3 regions of the Streptomyces sp. NPDC007088 genome follow, and region 1 is predicted to be linked to each of the others. Evidence: riboswitches for the same ligand, from Rfam matches in the RefSeq annotation. Region 1 holds a riboswitch; each other region holds the start of a gene.

Region 1 (6,467 bases):
CCGGGGCGGCCTTCTCCGGCTTGTCGGCGATGACGGCCTCGGTGGTGAGGAACAGCGCGGCGATCGACGCGGCGTTCTGGAGCGCGGAGCGCGTCACCTTGGCCGGGTCGAGGATGCCCTCGGCGACCATGTCGACGTACTCGCCGGTGGCGGCGTTCAGGCCGTGGCCCACGGTGAGGTTGCGGACCTTCTCCACCACGACGCCGCCCTCAAGGCCGGCGTTGACGGCGATCTGCTTGAGCGGGGCCTCCAGGGCGAGCTTGACGGCGGCGGCGCCGGTCGCCTCGTCACCCTCCAGCTCCAGCTTCTCGAAGACCGAGGAAGCCTGGAGAAGCGCCACGCCACCACCGGCGACGATGCCCTCCTCGACGGCCGCCTTGGCGTTGCGCACCGCGTCCTCGATGCGGTGCTTGCGCTCCTTGAGCTCGACCTCGGTGGCGGCACCGGCCTTGATGACGGCCACGCCGCCGGCCAGCTTCGCCAGACGCTCCTGGAGCTTCTCGCGGTCGTAGTCCGAGTCGCTGTTCTCGATCTCGGCGCGGATCTGGTTGACGCGGCCCTGAACCTGATCGCTGTCACCGGCACCGTCGACGATGGTCGTCTCGTCCTTGGTGATGACGACCTTGCGGGCGCGGCCCAGCAGGTCGAGACCGGCGTTCTCCAGCTTGAGGCCGACCTCCTCGGAGATGACCTGGCCACCGGTGAGGATGGCGATGTCGCCGAGCATGGCCTTGCGGCGGTCACCGAAGCCCGGGGCCTTGACGGCGACGGACTTGAAGGTGCCTCGGATCTTGTTGACGACCAGGGTCGACAGGGCCTCGCCCTCGACGTCCTCGGCGATGATCAGCAGCGGCTTGCCCGACTGCATGACCTTCTCCAGCAGCGGAAGGAGGTCCTTCACGTTGCTGATCTTGGAGTTGACGATGAGGATGTACGGGTCGTCGAGCGACGCCTCCATACGCTCCATGTCGGTGGCGAAGTACGCCGAGATGTAGCCCTTGTCGAAGCGCATACCCTCGGTGAGTTCCAGCTCCAGACCGAAGGTCTGGGACTCCTCGACGGTGATGACGCCTTCCTTGCCCACCTTGTCCATGGCCTCGGCGATCAGCTCGCCGATCTGGGTGTCGGCGGCGGAGATGGAGGCGGTGGAGGCGATCTGCTCCTTGGTCTCCACGTCCTTGGCCTGCTCCAGCAGCGCGGCGGAGACCGCCTCGACGGCCTTCTCGATGCCGCGCTTCAGCGCCATCGGGTTGGCGCCGGCGGCCACGTTGCGCAGACCCTCACGGACCAGCGCCTGGGCCAGGACGGTCGCGGTCGTCGTGCCGTCACCGGCGACGTCGTCCGTCTTCTTCGCGACCTCCTTGACCAGCTCGGCGCCGATCTTCTCGTACGGGTCCTCCAGCTCGATCTCCTTGGCGATGGAAACACCATCGTTGGTGATCGTGGGGGCGCCCCACTTCTTCTCCAGGACGACGTTACGGCCCTTGGGGCCGAGGGTCACCTTGACGGCGTCGGCGAGCTGGTTCATACCGCGCTCAAGGCCGCGCCGCGCCTCCTCGTCGAACGCGATGATCTTGGCCATGTGAAGTGGTCCTCCCAGGACGGGGTGGGCTGAGGGACCGTGTGGCGCCCGCGACGGACGGCCTGCGCACCGCACGGTTCCTAGCCCCGTACGGCCTGCGGGCCTCACCGACCCGGTCCTTCTGTCACTCTCAACGTCAGAGTGCTAACGCCTATGATTAGCACTCGGCCCAGGAGAGTGCAAGCCTCCCAGGAACGGGTGCCCCGAAGGGGCGGCCCCCGGGAGGCGGTCCCCCCGACAGCCCGAGGGCCCGCACCCCTGGGGGTGCGGGCCCTCGGCCACGTCGTCCGTTTATCGGTCGAGCGCTGTTCAGGCAGCCTGACGGACCATGTCCGCCTGCGGCCCCTTCTGACCCTGCGAGATCTCGAACTCGACTCGCTGGCCCTCTTCAAGGGTGCGGTAACCGTCCATCTGGATCGCGCTGTAGTGGACGAAAACATCCGCACCACCGTCGACCGCGATGAAGCCGTACCCCTTCTCCGCGTTGAACCACTTGACGGTGCCCTGAGCCATGCCTAACTCCCCTATTACTGGCCCTTGCACAGGAACGCACTTCGCGAACCCGGGTCAGACCTCACCCCCCAGACGTATGGGGGTGTGCGCCGGAACGCGTCGACCGCCGCTGAATGTATCTGCCCAACTGCCGTCTGCAACAGGTCAATCGGACGAGAAATCCAGGCATCAGGTATGGACCTATAGGCCGGAATCGGCGGAAGTTCCGGGCAATTCGGGCCCGGCAAAAGGAACGCAAAGCCGCAAAAAGGCAAGAGATTCAGGAGCGGGAACACCGGCTCACAGAAGCCCTGCGGCGCGTTTCCCGGGCCGCCGCCCCGGACGCTCTTCGAGGTGCGGGGAAACGGCGAATCATTATCCCCAACTGTACCTCCGCCAATCACATGGAATTGCCCCCTCCGCTTTTTCGCGGAGGGGGCGACGGACGTGCGGGGTCGGCAGTGGTCAGCAGCCGCCGGCGACCGCCGGGATGATCGAGATCCCGGCGCCGTCGGGGGTCGCCGTCTCCAGGCCCTGCTCGAAGCGGACGTCGTCGTCGTTGACGTAGACGTTCACGAAGCGGCGCAGCTTGCCCTGGTCGTCGAGGACGCGGCCGGCGATGCCGGTGTGGTTCTTCTCCAGGTCGGCGATGACCTCGGAGAGGGTCGCGCCCTCGGCCGGGACCTCGGACTTACCGCCGGTGTAGGTGCGCAGGATGGTGGGGATGCGGACGTTGACGCTCATGGGGTACAGCCTTTCTCGGCCTGCTCGGCCGAAGGGGCACGGGGACGGCATCAGGCGGAGGGCGGACACGGGGGCGCGCCGAGGGCGCGCGGGAGCGCCGGGGGCGGCCCCGTGGTCGCGCGCCGGGTCAGTCGCGGGCGAGACCCGCGGCGCGGAACGCGTCGAGGTCCGGGCGGATGGTCGCGGTCGGACCGGTGGTGGGGGCCACCGCGTCGAGCGTCTTGAGGCCGTCACCGGTGTTGAGGACGACGGTGGTGAGGCTCGGGTCGAGCGCCCCGGACTCGATGAGCTTGCGCGTCACCCCGACGGTGACGCCGCCCGCGGTCTCCGCGAAGATCCCCTCGGTGCGGGCGAGCAGCTTGATCGCGTCCACGACCTGCTCGTCGTTCACGTCCTCAACGGCGCCGCCGGTGCGCCGGGCGATGTCCAGGACGTACGGGCCGTCCGCCGGGTTGCCGATCGCGAGGGACTTGGCGATGGTGTTCGGCTTCTGCGGGCGTACGACGTCGTGGCCGGCCTTGTACGCGGTGGAGACCGGCGAGCAGCCCTCCGCCTGGGCCCCGAAGATCCGGTACGGCTTGTCGGCGACCAGGCCGAGCCTGATCAGTTCCTGGAAGCCCTTGTCGATCTTGGTGAGCTGTGAGCCGGAGGCCACCGGGATGACGATCTGGTCGGGCAGCTCCCAGCCGAGCTGTTCGGCGATCTCGTACGCGAGGGTCTTGGAGCCCTCGCCGTAGTACGGGCGGAGGTTGACGTTGACGAAGCCCCAGCCCTCGCCGAGCGGGTCACCGATCAGCTCGGAGCAGAAACGGTTCACGTCGTCGTAGTTGCCCTCGATGCCGACCAGCTCGCCGCCGTAGACGGCGGCCATGACGACCTTGCCCTGTTCCAGGTCGTGCGGGATGAACACGCAGGAGCGGAAGCCGGCGCGGGCGGCGGCGGCGCCGACGGCGCCGGCCAGGTTGCCGGTCGAGGAACAGGAGAGGGTCGTGAAGCCGAAGGCGCGGGCGGCCTCGACGGCGATGGCGACGACGCGGTCCTTGAAGGAGTGCGTCGGGTTGCCGGAGTCGTCCTTGACGTACAGGCCGCCGGTGACGCCCAGCTCGCGGGCGAGACGGTCGGCCCGGACGAGCTGGGTGAAGCCGGGGTTGGTGCTGGGGTGGGTGGCCACGTCGGCGGGGACGGGCAGCAGCGGGGCGTAGCGCCAGATGTTGTCGGGACCGGCCTCGATCCGCTCGCGCAGGGCCTCGGCGTCGCCCTCGGGGAGGTCGTAGGCGACCTCCAACGGGCCGAAGCAGCTCTGACAGGCGAAGATGGGTCCGAGCGGGAAGCGCTCGCCGCATTCGCGGCACGAGAGAGCGGCGGCGGGTCCGAGATCGACGCCCGTCTTCGCGGGAGCGGAGGTTTCGGCGGTCTGCACAGCCATGGTGGGGAGGCCCTTTCTCCTCATCTTCCTCGCGACGCATCTCGCCACGAGACGGAATTGGCACCTTCCCGAGCCGTGGGCCTCGGTGGCGGACGTACCGCCAGGAGACTCGGCCGGAGGGTTGCCGGGGCTTCAACGGGCCGTATCCCTCTGCCCCTCTGGATGAGCGGTATGGCAGGCGGACCCTGAGGATCCACCGCGTTTGTCACGTGTCCGGCACGTGGTGTCACGTGTCTGTCATGACACGCGGTGCGGGTGGCACAGCCCGACACGGGATGGTCACCGGCACTGTCCAAGACTGTAACCGAAGCACCGGATCGTTGAGATAGTCGTCCGCACGCCGAGATGGAGATCACGGCCGGCCGGCCGGGCCGGCCTCCCAGGTCAGTCAGTTCCGGTATCCGGTATTCCGCAAGCAGTACCCGCACGAGGGGACGCACAACGTGCTCGAAGAGGTGGAGCGCTGGCTCGACCGCCGTTCCTGGACCGCAGCCGACCGCACGCTGCCGCAGATTCTCGCGGCGAAGCGGGCAACCGGGTCCTCGGTGAGCGTGGTCCTGCCCGCACTGGACGAGGAAGCCACGGTCGGCGACATCGTGACCGTGATCCGGCGAGAGCTCATGGAGAAGGTCCCGCTCGTGGACGAGCTGGTGGTCCTCGACTCCGGTTCGACCGACTGTACGGGAGAGGTCGCCGCGGCGGCCGGGGCCCGGGTCGTGCACCGCGACGTCGTGCTGCCGGGCCTGCCCGCGGTGCCCGGCAAGGGAGAGGTCCTGTGGCGCTCCCTGCTCGTCACCGAGGGTGACATCGTGTGCTTCGTGGACTCCGACCTGAAGGAGTTCTCCCCGGACTTCGTGTCCGGCATCGTGGGCCCGCTGCTGACCGATCCGGACGTGCACTTCGTCAAGGCGATGTACGAGCGTCCACTGGGCGACGCCTCGGGGCAGGGCGGCCGGGTCACCGAGATCATGGCCCGCCCGCTGCTGAACATGCACTGGCCGCGGCTGGCCGGTTTCGTGCAGCCGCTGGGCGGGGAGTACGCGGCGCGGCGCTCCCTGCTGGAGCGCCTGCCGTTCCCGGTGGGTTACGGCGTGGAGCTGGGCCTGCTCGTGGACGCGCTGCACACCGTGGGCCTGGACGCGCTCGCCCAGGTGGACGTCGGGGTGCGCAAACACCGTCACCAGGACGGGCAGGCGCTGGGCCGGATGTCGGCGGCGATCTACCGCACCGCGCAGCTCCGGCTGGCCAGGGGCCACCTCGTACGCCCCGAACTGACCCAGTTCGAACGCCACCCGGACGGCGGCTACGTCCACCACACCCACGAGGTGGACACCCGGGAGCGGCCCCCGATGACGGAGATCCCCGAGTACGAGAGCCGGCGCCGGGCGGCCTGAGGACGCCGGGCGGCTCGGGACCGCGCACGCGCTGGGCGGGTACGGCCTCGTACTGGGCGGCGGCCGGGCCTGGCTCCCGGTCGCCGCGTGCGCGCTCGCGGCGTCCCAGGCGCGTGCGCGCTCGCGGCGTTCCAGTTCCGGCGGCGGGCGGCGCACCGCCCCAGTGTCGTGTCCTCGGGCACGAGCGGGTCGAGGACACGACACTGAGGCGGTGGGGACCCCGGCGGTGCGGTCGGCCTCGGCCCGGAGGTCGGCCGTCACGTCCGCGCGACCGCCGCGCAGGGCGTGGAAGGCGCCCGCCGGCCGAGCCCTCCCGATGCTGCTCTCGCCAGAGCCGGAGGCGCCGTCGAGCAGGACTCCCCCGGCGCCCCCCGGCGGCCGTCGTTCCGGTTCCCGCTTCCGCTTCCGCCCCTCCCGTCACCCGTCCTCGCGGCGTCCTCGCGCGTCGCTCCGGCCCCTCTCCCGGCCCCTCGTATACAACTCGTACGTTTGAGCGCATAACGGTGCGGCTAGGAAGGATCTATGTCTACGTCTGCTGATCAGTCGCGCGCCTCCGTCCTGGTGGCGTCCAACCGGGGCCCCGTCTCCTACACGCTGCGCGAGGACGGCTCGCTGAGCGCCAGGCGGGGCGGGGGCGGGCTGGTGTCGGGGCTGTCCGCGATCGGCCCGGAGTCGGACGCGGTGTGGGTGTGCGCGGCGCTGAGCGACGGGGACCGGGAGGCCGTGCGGCGTTCCGGCGGCGATCTCGATCCTGCGGACAGCGGCGGTCAGCGCGTCCACATGCTGGGGATCGATCCGCAGACGCACGCCGAGGCGTACAACGACATCG
Region 2 (6,467 bases), on a different contig from region 1:
GACCTTCGCCAAGCCCGAGGGCCTGGAGGAGCACGACGAGGACTTCCAGAACCAGATCGCCAAGGCCGCCCTGATGATCATCCGGATCGCTCCGGACAACATCAAGGACAAGCGCGAGCTGGACTGGTCGCACGACGGTATCGTCGCCTTCTCCAAGATCTGCACCCACGTGGGCTGCCCGATCTCCCTGTACGAGCAGCAGACGCACCACGTCCTCTGCCCGTGCCACCAGTCCACCTTCGACCTCTCCGACGGCGCCCGAGTGATCTTCGGTCCGGCCGGCCACCCGCTGCCGCAGCTGAGGATCGCTGTGAACGAGGACGGCTACCTCGAAGCGCTCGGCGACTTCGACCAGCCCGTCGGTCCTGCCTTCTGGGAGCGCGGATGAGCACCGAGACCACGCACGCACCCGGCGTCGACGCGCCGGACCGCCGTCAGGCCCCCGTGGGTGAACGGGTCGCCGACTGGGCGGACGGCCGGCTGGGCATCTACGGCCTGGCCAAGGCCAACATGCGCAAGATCTTCCCGGACCACCCGAGCTTCATGCTGGGCGAGATCTGCCTCTACAGCTTCATCATCATCATCCTCACGGGTGTGTACCTGACGCTGTTCTTCCACCCGAGCATGAACGAGGTGGAGTACCACGGCCCGTACATCCCGATGCAGGGCCAGATGATGTCGGAGGCGTTCTCCTCCACGCTCGACATCAGCTTCCAGGTCCGCGGCGGTCTGCTCATCCGGCAGATCCACCACTGGGCCGCACTGATCTTCCTCGCCGCGATGTTCGTGCACATGATGCGCGTCTTCTTCACGGGCGCCTTCCGCAAGCCGCGCGAGGTCAACTGGCTGTTCGGCTTCCTGCTGTTCGCCCTGGGCATGTTCACCGGGTTCACCGGCTACTCGCTCCCGGACGACCTGCTCTCCGGCACCGGTGTCCGCTTCACGCAGGGCGCGATCCTGTCCGTGCCGATCGTCGGCACGTACATCTCGATGTTCCTGTTCGGCGGGGAGTTCCCCGGCGGCGACTTCGTCGCCCGGTTCTACTCGATCCACATCCTGCTGCTGCCGGGCATCATGCTCGGCCTCGTGGTCGGCCACCTGATCCTGGTCTTCTACCACAAGCACACGCAGTTCGCGGGCCCCGGCCGCACGAACAAGAACGTCGTCGGCATGCCGCTGCTGCCGGTGTACATGGCCAAGGCCGGAGGCTTCTTCTTCCTGGTCTTCGGTGTCATCGCGGCCATCGCGGGCATCGCCTCGATCAACCCGATCTGGGCGATCGGCCCCTACCGGCCGGATCAGGTGTCCACCGGCGCCCAGCCCGACTGGTACATGGGCTTCGCCGAGGGCCTGATCCGCGTCATGCCGGGCTGGGAGATCAACCTGTGGGGCCACACGCTGGTCCTCGGGGTGTTCATCCCGCTGGTCGTCTTCGGGCTCGTGCTCGGCGCGATGGCCGTCTACCCGTTCATCGAGTCCTGGGTCACCGGCGACAAGCGCGAGCACCACATCCTGGACCGCCCGCGCAACGCCCCGACCCGTACCGGCCTCGGTGTCGCCTGGGTGACGATGTACTTCATCACCCTGATCGGCGGCGGTAACGACCTGTGGGCCACGCACTTCCACCTGTCGCTCAACGCGATCAGCTGGTTCGTGCGGATCGGCTTCTTCCTCGGCCCGGTCCTCGCCTTCGTCATCACCCGCCGGATCTGCCTCGGCCTCCAGCGCGCCGACCGGGAGAAGGTGCTGCACGGCCGCGAGTCCGGGGTCATCAAGCGCCTTCCGCACGGCGAGTTCATCGAGGTCCACGAGCCGCTCAGCGCCGAGCAGCGCTTCACGCTCACCGCGCACGAGCAGCCCCAGCCGGCCGAGCTCGGCCCGACGGTCGACGAGAACGGGGTGGAGCGCAAGGTCTCCTCGCTCGAGAAGACCCGCGTCAAGCTCTCCAAGGGCTACTACGGCGAAGGGACGCAGATCCCGAAGCCGACCGAGGAGGAGTACCGGGAGATCACCAGCGGCCACGGCCACCACTGATCGCCGGCTGTCACGCAGCACGCCACGGCAGGAGCCCCGTCCATTCGCTGGACGGGGCTCTTTGCCGTCCGCGCGCGCCGATACCCTGGGTGCGGCGAGCAGACGCCGTACCCGTGACGACCCACCAGGAGCGACCATGAGCGCTGTGCACCCCGTCGGAGGCGACACCGCGGCGGTCACCTCCTGGCCCCAGGTCCTGGACGGGCTGCTCGCGGGCCAGGACCAGTCCGCCGCGCACACGGCGTGGGCGATGGACCGCATCATGCGCGGCGAGGCCACCGACGCGCAGATCGCGGGCTTCGCCGTGGCCCTGCGCGCCAAGGGCGAGACGGTCGAGGAGATCAGCGGCATCGTCGAGGCGATGTACGCGCACGCCCGCACCATCGAGGTGCCCGGCCCCAGCGTCGACATCGTCGGCACCGGCGGGGACGGCGCGAAGACCGTGAACATCTCGACCATGTCGGCCGTCGTGGTGGCCGGCACCGGCGCGAAGGTCGTCAAGCACGGCAACCGCGCCGCCTCCTCCGCCTCCGGGGCCTCCGACGTCCTGGAGAAGCTCGGGGTCAACCTGGAGCTGGGCCCGCAGCGGGTGGCCGAGGTGGCCGAGGAGGCCGGGATCACCTTCTGCTTCGCGGTCAGGTTCCACCCCGCCCTGCGCCACGTCGCGCCCGCCCGCCGCGAGCTGGGCATCCGCACGACGTTCAACTTCCTGGGCCCGCTCACCAACCCGGCCCGGGTCGCGGCCCAGGCCACCGGGGTCGCGGACGCCCGGATGGCGCCCATCATGGCGGGGGTGCTCGCCGCGCGCGGCTCCTCGGCGCTCGTGTTCCGGGGCGACGACGGCCTCGACGAGCTGACCATCACCGCCACCTCCCGGGTCTGGGTGGTGGGGGACGGGCAGGTGCGCGAGGAGACCTTCGACCCGCGCGAGGTGGGCCTCGCGCTCGCCCCGGTGGAGGCGCTGCGGGGCGGCGACGCCTCGTACAACGCGGATGTCGCCCGGCGCCTGTTCGCGGGCGAGGGCGGGCCCGTACGGGACGCGGTCCTGCTGAACTCGGCGGCGGCCCTGGTCGCCCTCCACCCCTCGCGGGCCCCGCTCACCGAACAGATCGCCACGCAGATGGCCCGCGCGGCCGAGTCCCTGGACTCCGGCGCGGCGGCGGGGGCGCTGGAGCGGTGGGTCCGGGCGACCAACACCTGAGCCCGCGGGGCGGGCGGGGACGAGGCCCGATCCGCCTTCGGCGGTGTCCTGCGCCGGACGGGCTGGGGGCGGGGCCGTCTGGCGGGGGAGCGGTCCGGTGGGTGGCCGGCGTGGGCGCCTCCGGTGGGGTCCTCGGGCGCCGGACGGGCTCCTATTCGAGCCCGTCCGGCGCTTGAGGACAATCCTTTCGTCCGCATGGCGGACCCCCCTGTGCCCGCCGCAGGCGATATGGCAAGATGCCGGGCAGGTCATGAGTGACAGCGACTACGGCCCCGGCCCGCTGTCCGGCAACCCTCCGTCCGTGGCGGGGTGCCCCGGGTGAAGACCAGGCCGCAGGCAGCGAGGTCTGCGGCAAGCGCGGACCCCTCCGCGCCCGTTTCAGGGGCGTTCTCCGTGAATCCCCCCGCCGGGCTCGACACCAGGGGTCCTGGTCGTCGAGGGAGCAGTCTCGTGAGCAAGCGAATGCGGTAGGGCCGAGCGCCCCTTCCCCGCCTCCTCCTCATCTCCGCCCCGCGGGTCTCCCGCGCCCGCGGGCCCCTTCGCTTCGGGAGTTTCGCCGTGACTGTCTCCACCGCTGCCGCCGACCAGACCGTTTGTCAGCCTCTGTCCGTGCTCGGGCGGGATGTCCGCGTCCCGCTGGTGACCGGTGGCGAGGTCGAGTACGCCGCCCTCGACTACGCCGCGAGCGCCCCCGCCCTCCAGCGGGTGTGGGACGACGTCGCCGCCTACGCCCCGTACTACGGCAGCGTGCACCGGGGCGCCGGGTACCTCTCGCAGCTCTCCACCGACCTGTTCGAGAAGGCCCGCGTGGAGGTCGCCGAGTTCCTCGACTGCCGGGAGAGCGACGAACTGCTCTTCACCCGCTCCACCACCGACTCGCTCAACCTGCTCGCCGCGTGTCTGCCCGCCGGGTGCCGGGTGTTCGTCTTCGAGACCGAGCACCACGCCTCGCTGCTGCCCTGGCGCGGCGCGGAGGTCACCCACCTCGACGCCCCCCGCACCCCGGCCGAGGCCGTCACCACCCTGGAACGCGCCCTCGCCGCGCGCGAACCCCACGGCCCCGCCCTGGTGTGCGTCACCGGCGCCTCCAATGTGACGGGGGAGATCTGGCCGGTGCGGGAACTGGCCGAGGTCGCCCACGCGCACGGCGCGCGGATCGTGCTGGACGCCGCGCAGCTCGCCCCCCACCACCCCGTCTCCGTGCAGGAGCTGGACGTCGACTGGGTCGCCTTCTCCGGGCACAAGCTGTACGCGCCCTTCGGCTCCGGTGTGCTGGCCGGCCGCTCCGACTGGCTGGAGGAGGCGGAGCCGTACCTCGCCGGCGGCGGCGCCAGCCGTTCGGTGAGCCGCCGGGAGGACGGTGGCGTGGACGTCGTGTGGCACGGCGGAGCGGCCCGTCACGAGGCCGGTTCGCCCAACGTCATCGGCGCGTACGCGATCGCCTCGGCCTGCAAGGCGCTCACCGAGGCCGGTTTCGACAGCCTCGTCGCCCGGGAGCGGCAGCTCGTGGAGCGGGTGCGCGCCGGGCTCGCGGACATCCCCGGGGTCACCGTGCTGTCCCTGTTCGGCGAGGCCGCCGAACGGGTCGGTGTGCTGTCCTTCGTCGTCTCCGGCTGGAACAGCTCGCACTTCGCCGCCGCGCTCTCCGCCGAGTACGGCATCGGCGTACGCGACGGCCTGTTCTGCGCCCACCCGCTGGTGCGCACCCTGCTCGGCTCGACGGCCGAGGCGCCCGGCGAGTGCGGGGCCCCCGAGGGCGCGGCCGGGGAGCAGTCGCTCAACGCCATCAGGGTCAGTTTCGGCGCGGGCACCCCCGACGAGCACGTCGAGCGGTTCCTCGGCGCCGTCCGCGAGCTGGTGACCGACGGGGCGCGGTGGACCTACCGCACCGAGGGCGGGCGCTGCGTCCCGGCCGTCTGAGACGAAGCGGCGGGGCCACCGGCCGCGCACACCTGAGCCCCCGGCGCCTGCCGGGGGCTCAGGTGTACGGGCGGGGCGGGAGCGCCCACGCGGGCCGCCGCCTACGGGCGCGGCGGTTCAGGAGTCGAGACCGATCGCGAAGGCCGCTTCCAGGTCGTGCTGCGAGTAGGTGCGGAAGGCGACGTGGGTGTCCGTCTCGACGACGCCGGGCACCCGGCTGATGCGCCCGGGGATGATCTCGGCGAGGTCCTCGTGCCGGGCCACCCGCACCATCGCGATCAGGTCGTAGGAACCGGTGACGGAGAAGACCTCGCTCACGCTGTCCATCCCGGCGATCGACTCGGCGATCTCCGGAATCCGGTCGACGCTGGTCTTGATGAGCACGATCGCGGTGATCACGGCTGGCTGTCCCCTTCGGTGGCCCTGCTGATGCTGCCACCTTAATGCGCCCCCACCGGGCCCACGCGAAGAGGAAGCCCGGCGAGCGGCCCACCACGCGGGCGGGGCGCCCGGCCCCCTCGACCGGGGGGCCTGTCGGGCGGGCCGCGAGCCGCCGCTTCCGGCCACCTCGGAGAGAGATCATGGACATATCATGACTTCGCGGGCGGAACGGGGTCTGGTGTCTCACCGCCGGGTATCCCGGCTCGCGTCCGGTACGGCAGGCCGTAGGGTTACGGGCAATGAGGACTGGTACCACTGCGAAGAAGGCGATGGGCACGATGACGGTTCCCCTTCCGACGGACACGACGCGCTGGCGCTGCACGCTGTGCGGCAACCTCACGCGGTTCGACGTGACCCGTTCGTCGAAGGTCGTCGAGTACGTACATCTCGACCTTGCCGGGGAACCGCAGGTGGAGGAGCGCGAAGTGGTCGATGAGACCATCGAGTCGGTCCGCTGCCGCTGGTGCAACGCGGTGGATCAGGTGGAACTGGTGGACAGGCCGGGCCCGGCCTCCTGAGGGCCGGCCCGCACGGCGAGATGGGGTGACGAAGGGTGGAGGAAGCGAACGCCACGGGCGACGCCGAAACCGCCGGGGCGCCCCCCGGGGCCGCCGGTGACCGGCGGCCCGAGGCCGCCGCGCCGTCGGAGGGACGGGACGACCACGCCCCGGACGCCGACGAGGCGGAGCGTCGCGCCGACTCCACGGGGCGGTCCGAGGCCGGACCGCCCGACGGGCCGGGCGGGAGCGCGTCGGCCGGTGCCGGTGAGCGGCCCGCCGAGAGCGCCCGGAGCGCCGACGGCGGGTCCGAGCCGCTCGAAGGGCCGCTGCCCGAAGGGGTCAGGCGGCGGGTCGTGGCCATCGTGTCGGCC
Region 3 (6,467 bases), on a different contig from region 1:
GGGGCGCCTGTCGTACATGCTCGACGACGCGCGGCCGCGCCTGCTGTTGACCACGCCCGAGGTGCGCCGCCGGCTCCCGCAGACGGAGGTGCCGTACCTGAACGTGGCGGACACCGGGGAGAGCGCCCCGCCCGCGGGCCCGCCCGCCGCGCCCGTGGTGTCCCTCCTGCCGGCGCACCCGGCGTACGTCATCTACACCTCCGGCTCCACCGGCCGGCCCAAGGGTGTCGTGGTCACCCATGGGGGCGTCGGCGCTCTGGTCAGGACGCAGGGAGAGCGGCTGGGCGCGGGGCCGGGCAGCCGGGTGCTGCACCTGGCGTCCGTGAGCTTCGACGCCGCGTTCTGGGAGCTGTGCATGGGCGTGCTGTCGGGGGCCTGCCTGGAGATCGACGCGCGCGAGGCGCTGCTGCCGGGGCCCACTCTCGCGGCCCTGGTGCGCGAGCGCGGCGTCACCCACCTCACCCTGCCGCCTCCCGCCCTCGCGGTCATGCCGCCCGGCTCGCTTCCTTCGGGGACCACGCTGGTGCTCGCGGGTGAGGCGTGCCCTCCCGCGCTGGCACGGGAGTGGGCGCGGGACCGGTTCCTCGTCAACGCCTACGGGCCCACCGAGACCACCGTGTGCGCCACCATGAGCGGCTTCCAGCACGCGCGGGGCCCGCTCGCCCCCGACCGCAGCGTGTCCATCGGTGTCCCCGTCGACGGTACGCGGGTCCACGTCCTGGACGAGCGGCTGGCGCCCGTACCGCCCGGTGTCGTCGGCGAGCTGTACGTGTCCGGTGCGGGTCTGGCCCGCGGATACCTCGGCCGGGCGGCCCTGACGGCGTCCCGTTTCGTGGCCGATCCCTTCGACACCGCGGGGGGCCGCATGTACCGCACCGGCGATCTGGTGCGCTGGACGGGCGAGGGCGAACTGCTCTACGTCTCCCGCGTCGACGATCAGGTCAAGCTCCGCGGCTTCCGCATCGAACTCGGGGAGGTGGAGGCCGCCCTGACCTCGATGCCCGGGGTCCGGGCGGCCTGCGCCATGGTCCGCGAGGACCGGCCCGGCGACCGGCGTCTGGTCGCGTACACCGTGTCCGAGCAGGACACGGCGGGCCCGGAGGAGGCGGAGATCCGGGCCCACCTCGCGGCGGCTCTGCCCGAGCACATGGTCCCTTCCGCCCACGTCCGGCTCGCCGCCCTGCCCGTCACCCCCAACGGGAAGACCGACCGGCGGGCCCTGCCCGCGCCCGGCCCGGCCGCCCCGGCCCTCGGCGGGGCACCGCGCACCGATCGGCAGCGCGCCCTGTGCGCGGCGTTCGCCCAGACGCTCGGCGTGCCCGAGGTCGGCGTCGGGGACGACTTCTTCGCGCTGGGCGGCCACTCGCTGCTCGCCGTGACCCTGGCCCAGCGGATCGGTGAACGCTGCGGCCGGCGGCCCTCCTTGCGGGCGCTGTTCGCGGCTCCCACCGTCGAGGGCGTCGACCGTCTCCTGACGGAGATGGAGGCGGGGACGGGGAAGGAGCCCGAGGAGCCCGCGCTGACGAGCGGCCTCGCCGCCGAGGTACGGCTCGCGGCGGACATCACGGGCGTGGGCCGGGCGGGCCGGGACGGTGTCCCCGCCCCGCGCCCCTCGCGCCCTTCGCCCCGCCCCTTCCTGACCGGCGCGTCCGGCTTCCTCGGCGCCTTCCTCCTGCGCGACCTGATCGAGACCACCGGCGAACCGGTCGACTGCCTCGTGCGGGCCGAGGACGAGCGACGGGCGGCCGGCCGGCTACGGGCCAACCTGGAGCGCTACGGCCTGTGGCGCGAACGGTACGCGGACCTGATCCGTCCCGTGCCCGGCGACCTCGCCGCGCCGGGCCTCGGCCTGCCGCCGCGGGAGCGGGCCGCTCTGGTGCGCCGTCTCGGTCTCGTGCTGCACAACGGGGCGCGCGTCAACTTCGCCGCCGGGTACGGGGATCTGCGGGCCCCCAACGTGGCCGGCACCGAGGAGCTGCTGCGTCTGCTCGCCGATTCGGCCTCCCCCGGCCTGCACTACGTCTCGACCACGGGCGTCTACGCCCCCGACGCCCCTCACGCCGTCATCACGGAGTCGACGCCGACCGGCCCGGCGGCCGGACTGCCGGACGGGTACGCGCGCAGCAAGTGGGTCGCCGAGGGGCTCCTCGGCCTGGCCCGCGAGCGCGGACTGCCGGTGACCGTCTACCGGCCGGGCCGTATCAGCGGCGACACCACCACGGGAGCCTGCCAGGACCGGGACCTGCTGTGGCAGCTCATCAAGGGCTGCCTCCAGGCGGGGATGGTGCCGGACCTGCCGCACGGGTCGACCGACTGGGTGCCCGTGGACTACGTCAGCGCGGCGGTCGTGGCGCTCGCCACCACCGGCGGGCAGGCCGCGGAGCCGTACCATCTCACCCACCCCGAGGCACCCGGCCTGCACACGGTCTTCGAGGTGGCCGCCCGCCTCGGCCACGAGCTGCGCACCGTTCCCGCCCCGCAGTGGCAGGCCCGTGTCGCGGCGCAGCGCGACAACGCGGCGCAGCTGTTCCTCGGGGACGAGGCCGGCGACCGGCACGGGGCGAACGACCGGCGCCGCTTCGACTCCAGCCGGACCATCACGGCGGCGGCGGCGCGGGGCGTGCACCTGCCGGCCCTGACCGAGGAGATCCTGACCCGCTACCTGATCTGGTTTCGCGCGACGGGGTTCCTTCCGGCGCCCGAGGGGGTGCCCGCCCCGTCCTGACGAAGGCCGTGCGTCCAGGCGCGCCCGACGGGGTAGTACCGGCCCCGTCGGGCGCGCGGGGCCGGGCCGGGGCACGGGCCGCCGGATACTGGCTTGCGCCGCCGGGGCGTGCCTTTGAGGATCGTGGCGGACCTCGACGGCACACCGCCGAGGGTCCCTGCCCCTCCGTCCGAGGAAGCCGCTCGATGAAGGGGGCCGGCTCTTCTGGCGCACAACCCCGGCGGTGGGCCGCAAGGGCCTCGTGGTGCGCGCCCGTCCTCGGGTACGGGCCGCGGCGCCCGGCCTCCGGACGCCCGCGCGCGCCTTTCCGAAGTCCGGAGCACGAGACCGGTCTTGACGGCCGTTGCGGGCCCCGTGACACTGGGAAGGACGGTCACGATCGTCAGCGCCCGCGTACGGAGACCCCGCACGCGGTTCATCGGCCCCGGCCCGCTGACAGGCAACCCTTCCGCCGCGATGGGGTGCCCCGGGTGACGACCGGGTCCCGCCGACGGCGGCGGGGCAAGCGTGGTTTGCCTCCGGCGAGCCCGGGAGGGGACTGGTGGGGATGTCCGAAACGGTGCGGGAAGCGACGCGGCTGCCGCGTCGGCGGCCGGCCTCTTCGCGCGCTCCCCGGCGTCGCACCCTGACCCGGCGGCTGCACATCGATCTGCTGCGGGTGTGCAGCGCCGCCGTCCGCCTCCGCTGACGGGACGGGCCGCCCACACTCCTGTGCGGGGCTCCGGCCCGTGTCACACCGCCAGGGTACGACGGGTCCGGACCTTCCTCCGGGCCCCGCCGGGCGGCCCTCTCCCAGACCGTCGTGCGCCGCTTCCGCCCTTCCTGCCGTACGCCCCTCCTTCCGCGCCCGTTTCGCCGGCTATGGACACCCCGCAGAGCCAGATGAGTTGGAGAGCCATGACCGCTACCGCCCCGCACACCCACGACCAGGCGCAGCGCCGTCCCCTCGCGACGCTCGTCCGTCCGTCCCTGCCCGCCCCCGTCTTCCGCGGCCGGATCGGCAGTTCGGCCGCCCGCGGCTTCTATCCGGCGCCGCACCGCTACGAGGTGTACCTGCGCGGCCACTGTCCCGACGCGCTGCGGGTGTTCGTCACGCTGGGCCTGCTGGGCCTGCGCGAGGAGGTGCCCGTGACGGTGCTGGGCACGCCCGGCGTCGCGCCCGCGGCGGAGGCGGGGCTGCGGCACGCCTACGAGGCGGCACGGCACCGCTACGAGGGACCGCTCTCCGTTCCGGCCCTGTGCGACCGGTGGAGCGGCCGGGTGGTCAGCAACCACGCCCCGGACATCCTGCGCGACCTCACCGACAGGTTCCCCTCCCCGGCCTGCGGCGACGGTACGTGCGGGTCCGGACTGCGGCCGGCCTGCCGCACGGCCGACATCGACCGGCTGGAGTCCTTGCTCCACCCCCTGCCCGAGGAGAGCGGACACGCCTGCTTCCGGGCGGCCCTGGACGAACTCGACCGGCGGCTGGCGGACAGCCCCTACGTGTGGGGCGAGGCGCCGACCGCCTCCGACGTCGACGCCTGGGCGGCGCTGCTGTGGCCGGCCGCCGGGTACGGGAGTGAACTGCGGGCCACGCTGGAGGAGCATCCCGGCCGTCGGCGTCTGCTGTCCTACGTCGAGCGGCTCAGCTCGCGCCCGGAGTTCCGGGCGGCGCTGGAGGCCGGGCTCGGTCCGCGCTGAGTCGGCTGTGGCGGCCTCGGTGTGCGGCCGAGGTCACCACGTCGGCGAAGCGGTGGGCCACCGTGCGCCAGGTCCTGGTGGCGGCCGGCTCCTCGCGCAGGGCGAGGGCGCGCAGCGTCTCGGGGTCCGGGGCGCCGTACCGGGACAGCCGGCCGGGGTTCCAGTGGCGGATGCGCTCGGCCGTCGCCTCCGGGTGGAACTGCACGCCCCACGCCGAGGGGCCGACCCGGAACCCCTGGTAGGGGCAGTGCTCGCTGCGCGCCAGCCAGTGGGCGCCACAGCGGGATCGCTCCGTCCAGGGCCCGGCGTACGAGGGCCCGGGTCGCGGGCAGCCACGGGGCACGCGCGTCCTCGTCGGGAAGGTAGGCGCCGCCCAGGACGACGAGCGCCTGGTGTTCGAGCCGTCCGGGGACCGGGGCCCCTTCGTAGGCGGGCACCACGTGTGCCCGTACGCCCCGTTCGGCCAGCCAGCCCGCCCAGGGGCCGAGCCCGCCGCCGGGTCCGTGCTGAAGCACCAGGGCCGTGGCCGTCGTCCTCGTGGTGCTCATGGCCGGCTTTCCCACCTCGTCGACGCGCTTGGGTTGCGTCGGCCACCCTAACCGGGGCCGTGTGCCCGTCCCGCTGTTCAGTCGGCCGTCGAGGCGGTGGGCCGCGGCGGCGCCGGTGCCGTTATCCGCGGCTGCTCGTGGCCCCAGATCATGCGATCGGGCACCCGGCCGCGGTCGCCGCGCGCCAGCAGGGCGTAGAGAGCGCCGGGGATCACGAGCCCCACGATCCAGGAGATGTCCGCTCCACCGAGCCGCCCGACCATCGGGCCGGTGTAGAACTCCGTTGCTATGAATGGGAGTTGGATGAGGATACCGAGGACATAGGTGAGGATGGCCCGCCACCGCCAGGTGCCGTAGCGGCCGGCCGGGTCGGACAGCGCGGGGAGGTCGTAGCGCTCCTTGGCGACGAGGTAGTAGTCGACGAGATTGATGGCGCTCCACGGCGTGAAGAAGATCAGCAGGAAGAGCAGGAACGTGGAGAACGAGTCCAGGAAGTCACCCCGGCCCAGCAGGGCGACGACCGTTCCCGCCAGCATGATGCCGAGCACGTAGCCCGCCCGCCCCCGCGGGCTGAGGCCGCGCTGCGCGCGGAAGCCGCTCACCCCGGTCAGCAGGGACATGAAGCCCCCGTAGGTGTTGAGCACGTTGATGGTGAGTTTGCCGAGCGCGATCACGAAGTAGAGCACCGAGGCGATCAGTCCGCCGCCGCCCAGGCCCACGACGTAGCCGACCTCGTCGCCCACGATGGCTCCGGCGGAGGCGGCCGCGGCGAGCGCGCCGAAGGCCATGGACCACTGCGAGCCGAGGACGGTGCCGGCGAGCGTCGCCCAGAACGTGGTGCGCGGCGAGGTGTCGCGCGGCAGGTAGCGCGAGTAGTCGGCGACGTAGGGCCCGAAGGCGAGTTGCCAGGAGGCGGCGAGGGAGACGGCGAGCAGGAAGGCGGGCAGGTGGAAGGAGTGGTCGGCGAGCAGGTCGCCCAGGGAGACGCGGCGCAGCAGGCGGATGCCGAGATAGACGAAGGCCAGCGCGCACACCGCCCCCGCGACCCGGCCCAGGCGGTGGATGACCCGGTAGCCGATGACGGCCATGACGGCGGTGGCCACGGCGAAGACCAGGATGCCGGTGGTGTCGCCGAGGTGGGTGAGGTGACCGACCGCCTGTCCGGCCAGGACCGTGCCGCTCGCGAAGAAGCCCACGTACATGACGACGACGCACACGAGGGGGACGACGGCCCCGTAGACGCCGAACTGGGCCCGGCTGGAGATCATCTGCGGCAGTCCGAGACGGGGGCCCTGCGCGGAGTGCAGGGCCATGACGGCGCCGCCGAGCAGGTTCCCGAGCAGCAGCGCGATGAGCGACCAGAAGGCGTCGGCGCCGAGGACGACGGCGAGCGCGCCGGTCACGACGGCGGTGATCTGGAGGTTGGCACCGAACCAGAGAGTGAACTGGCTGAACGGTGTGCCGTGCCGCTCGCTGTCGGGGACGACCTCGATGGAACGACGTTCGATCAG

The links. Region 1 has a riboswitch for S-adenosylmethionine ahead of thrC (threonine synthase). Riboswitches for the same ligand answer to the same signal wherever they lie in the genome.
Region 2: it holds a riboswitch for S-adenosylmethionine, as region 1 does, so the genes downstream of both, ACFYMP_RS01550 (aminotransferase class V-fold PLP-dependent enzyme) here and thrC (threonine synthase) in region 1, are expected to answer to the same signal.
Region 3: it holds a riboswitch for S-adenosylmethionine, as region 1 does, so the genes downstream of both, ACFYMP_RS09220 (glutathione S-transferase C-terminal domain-containing protein) here and thrC (threonine synthase) in region 1, are expected to answer to the same signal.

Annotation. Positions count from the first base shown of each region.
Region 1 covers NZ_JBIAFO010000003.1:176,282-182,748, reverse strand. The annotation lists gene groL (chaperonin GroEL) at 1-1,582, opposite strand, end outside; gene ACFYMP_RS06520 (cold-shock protein) at 1,892-2,095, opposite strand; gene ACFYMP_RS06515 (MoaD/ThiS family protein) at 2,540-2,818, opposite strand; gene thrC (threonine synthase) at 2,946-4,244, opposite strand; SAM riboswitch class I at 4,262-4,413, opposite strand; gene ACFYMP_RS06505 (glucosyl-3-phosphoglycerate synthase) at 4,688-5,638, shown strand; gene ACFYMP_RS06500 (trehalose-6-phosphate synthase) at 6,161-6,467, shown strand, end outside.
Region 2 covers NZ_JBIAFO010000001.1:349,878-356,344, reverse strand. The annotation lists gene ACFYMP_RS01565 (Rieske 2Fe-2S domain-containing protein) at 1-388, shown strand, start outside; gene ACFYMP_RS01560 (cytochrome bc complex cytochrome b subunit) at 385-2,034, shown strand; gene trpD (anthranilate phosphoribosyltransferase) at 2,171-3,235, shown strand; SAM riboswitch class IV at 3,482-3,599, shown strand; gene ACFYMP_RS01550 (aminotransferase class V-fold PLP-dependent enzyme) at 3,794-5,155, shown strand; gene ACFYMP_RS01545 (Lrp/AsnC ligand binding domain-containing protein) at 5,273-5,554, opposite strand; gene ACFYMP_RS01540 (hypothetical protein) at 5,875-6,114, shown strand; gene ACFYMP_RS01535 (NYN domain-containing protein) at 6,423-6,467, shown strand, end outside.
Region 3 covers NZ_JBIAFO010000004.1:303,115-309,581, reverse strand. The annotation lists gene ACFYMP_RS09225 (amino acid adenylation domain-containing protein) at 1-2,725, shown strand, start outside; SAM riboswitch class IV at 3,097-3,239, shown strand; gene ACFYMP_RS09220 (glutathione S-transferase C-terminal domain-containing protein) at 3,623-4,408, shown strand; partial or broken gene ACFYMP_RS09215 (type 1 glutamine amidotransferase) at 4,353-4,956, opposite strand; gene ACFYMP_RS09210 (purine-cytosine permease family protein) at 5,034-6,467, opposite strand, start outside.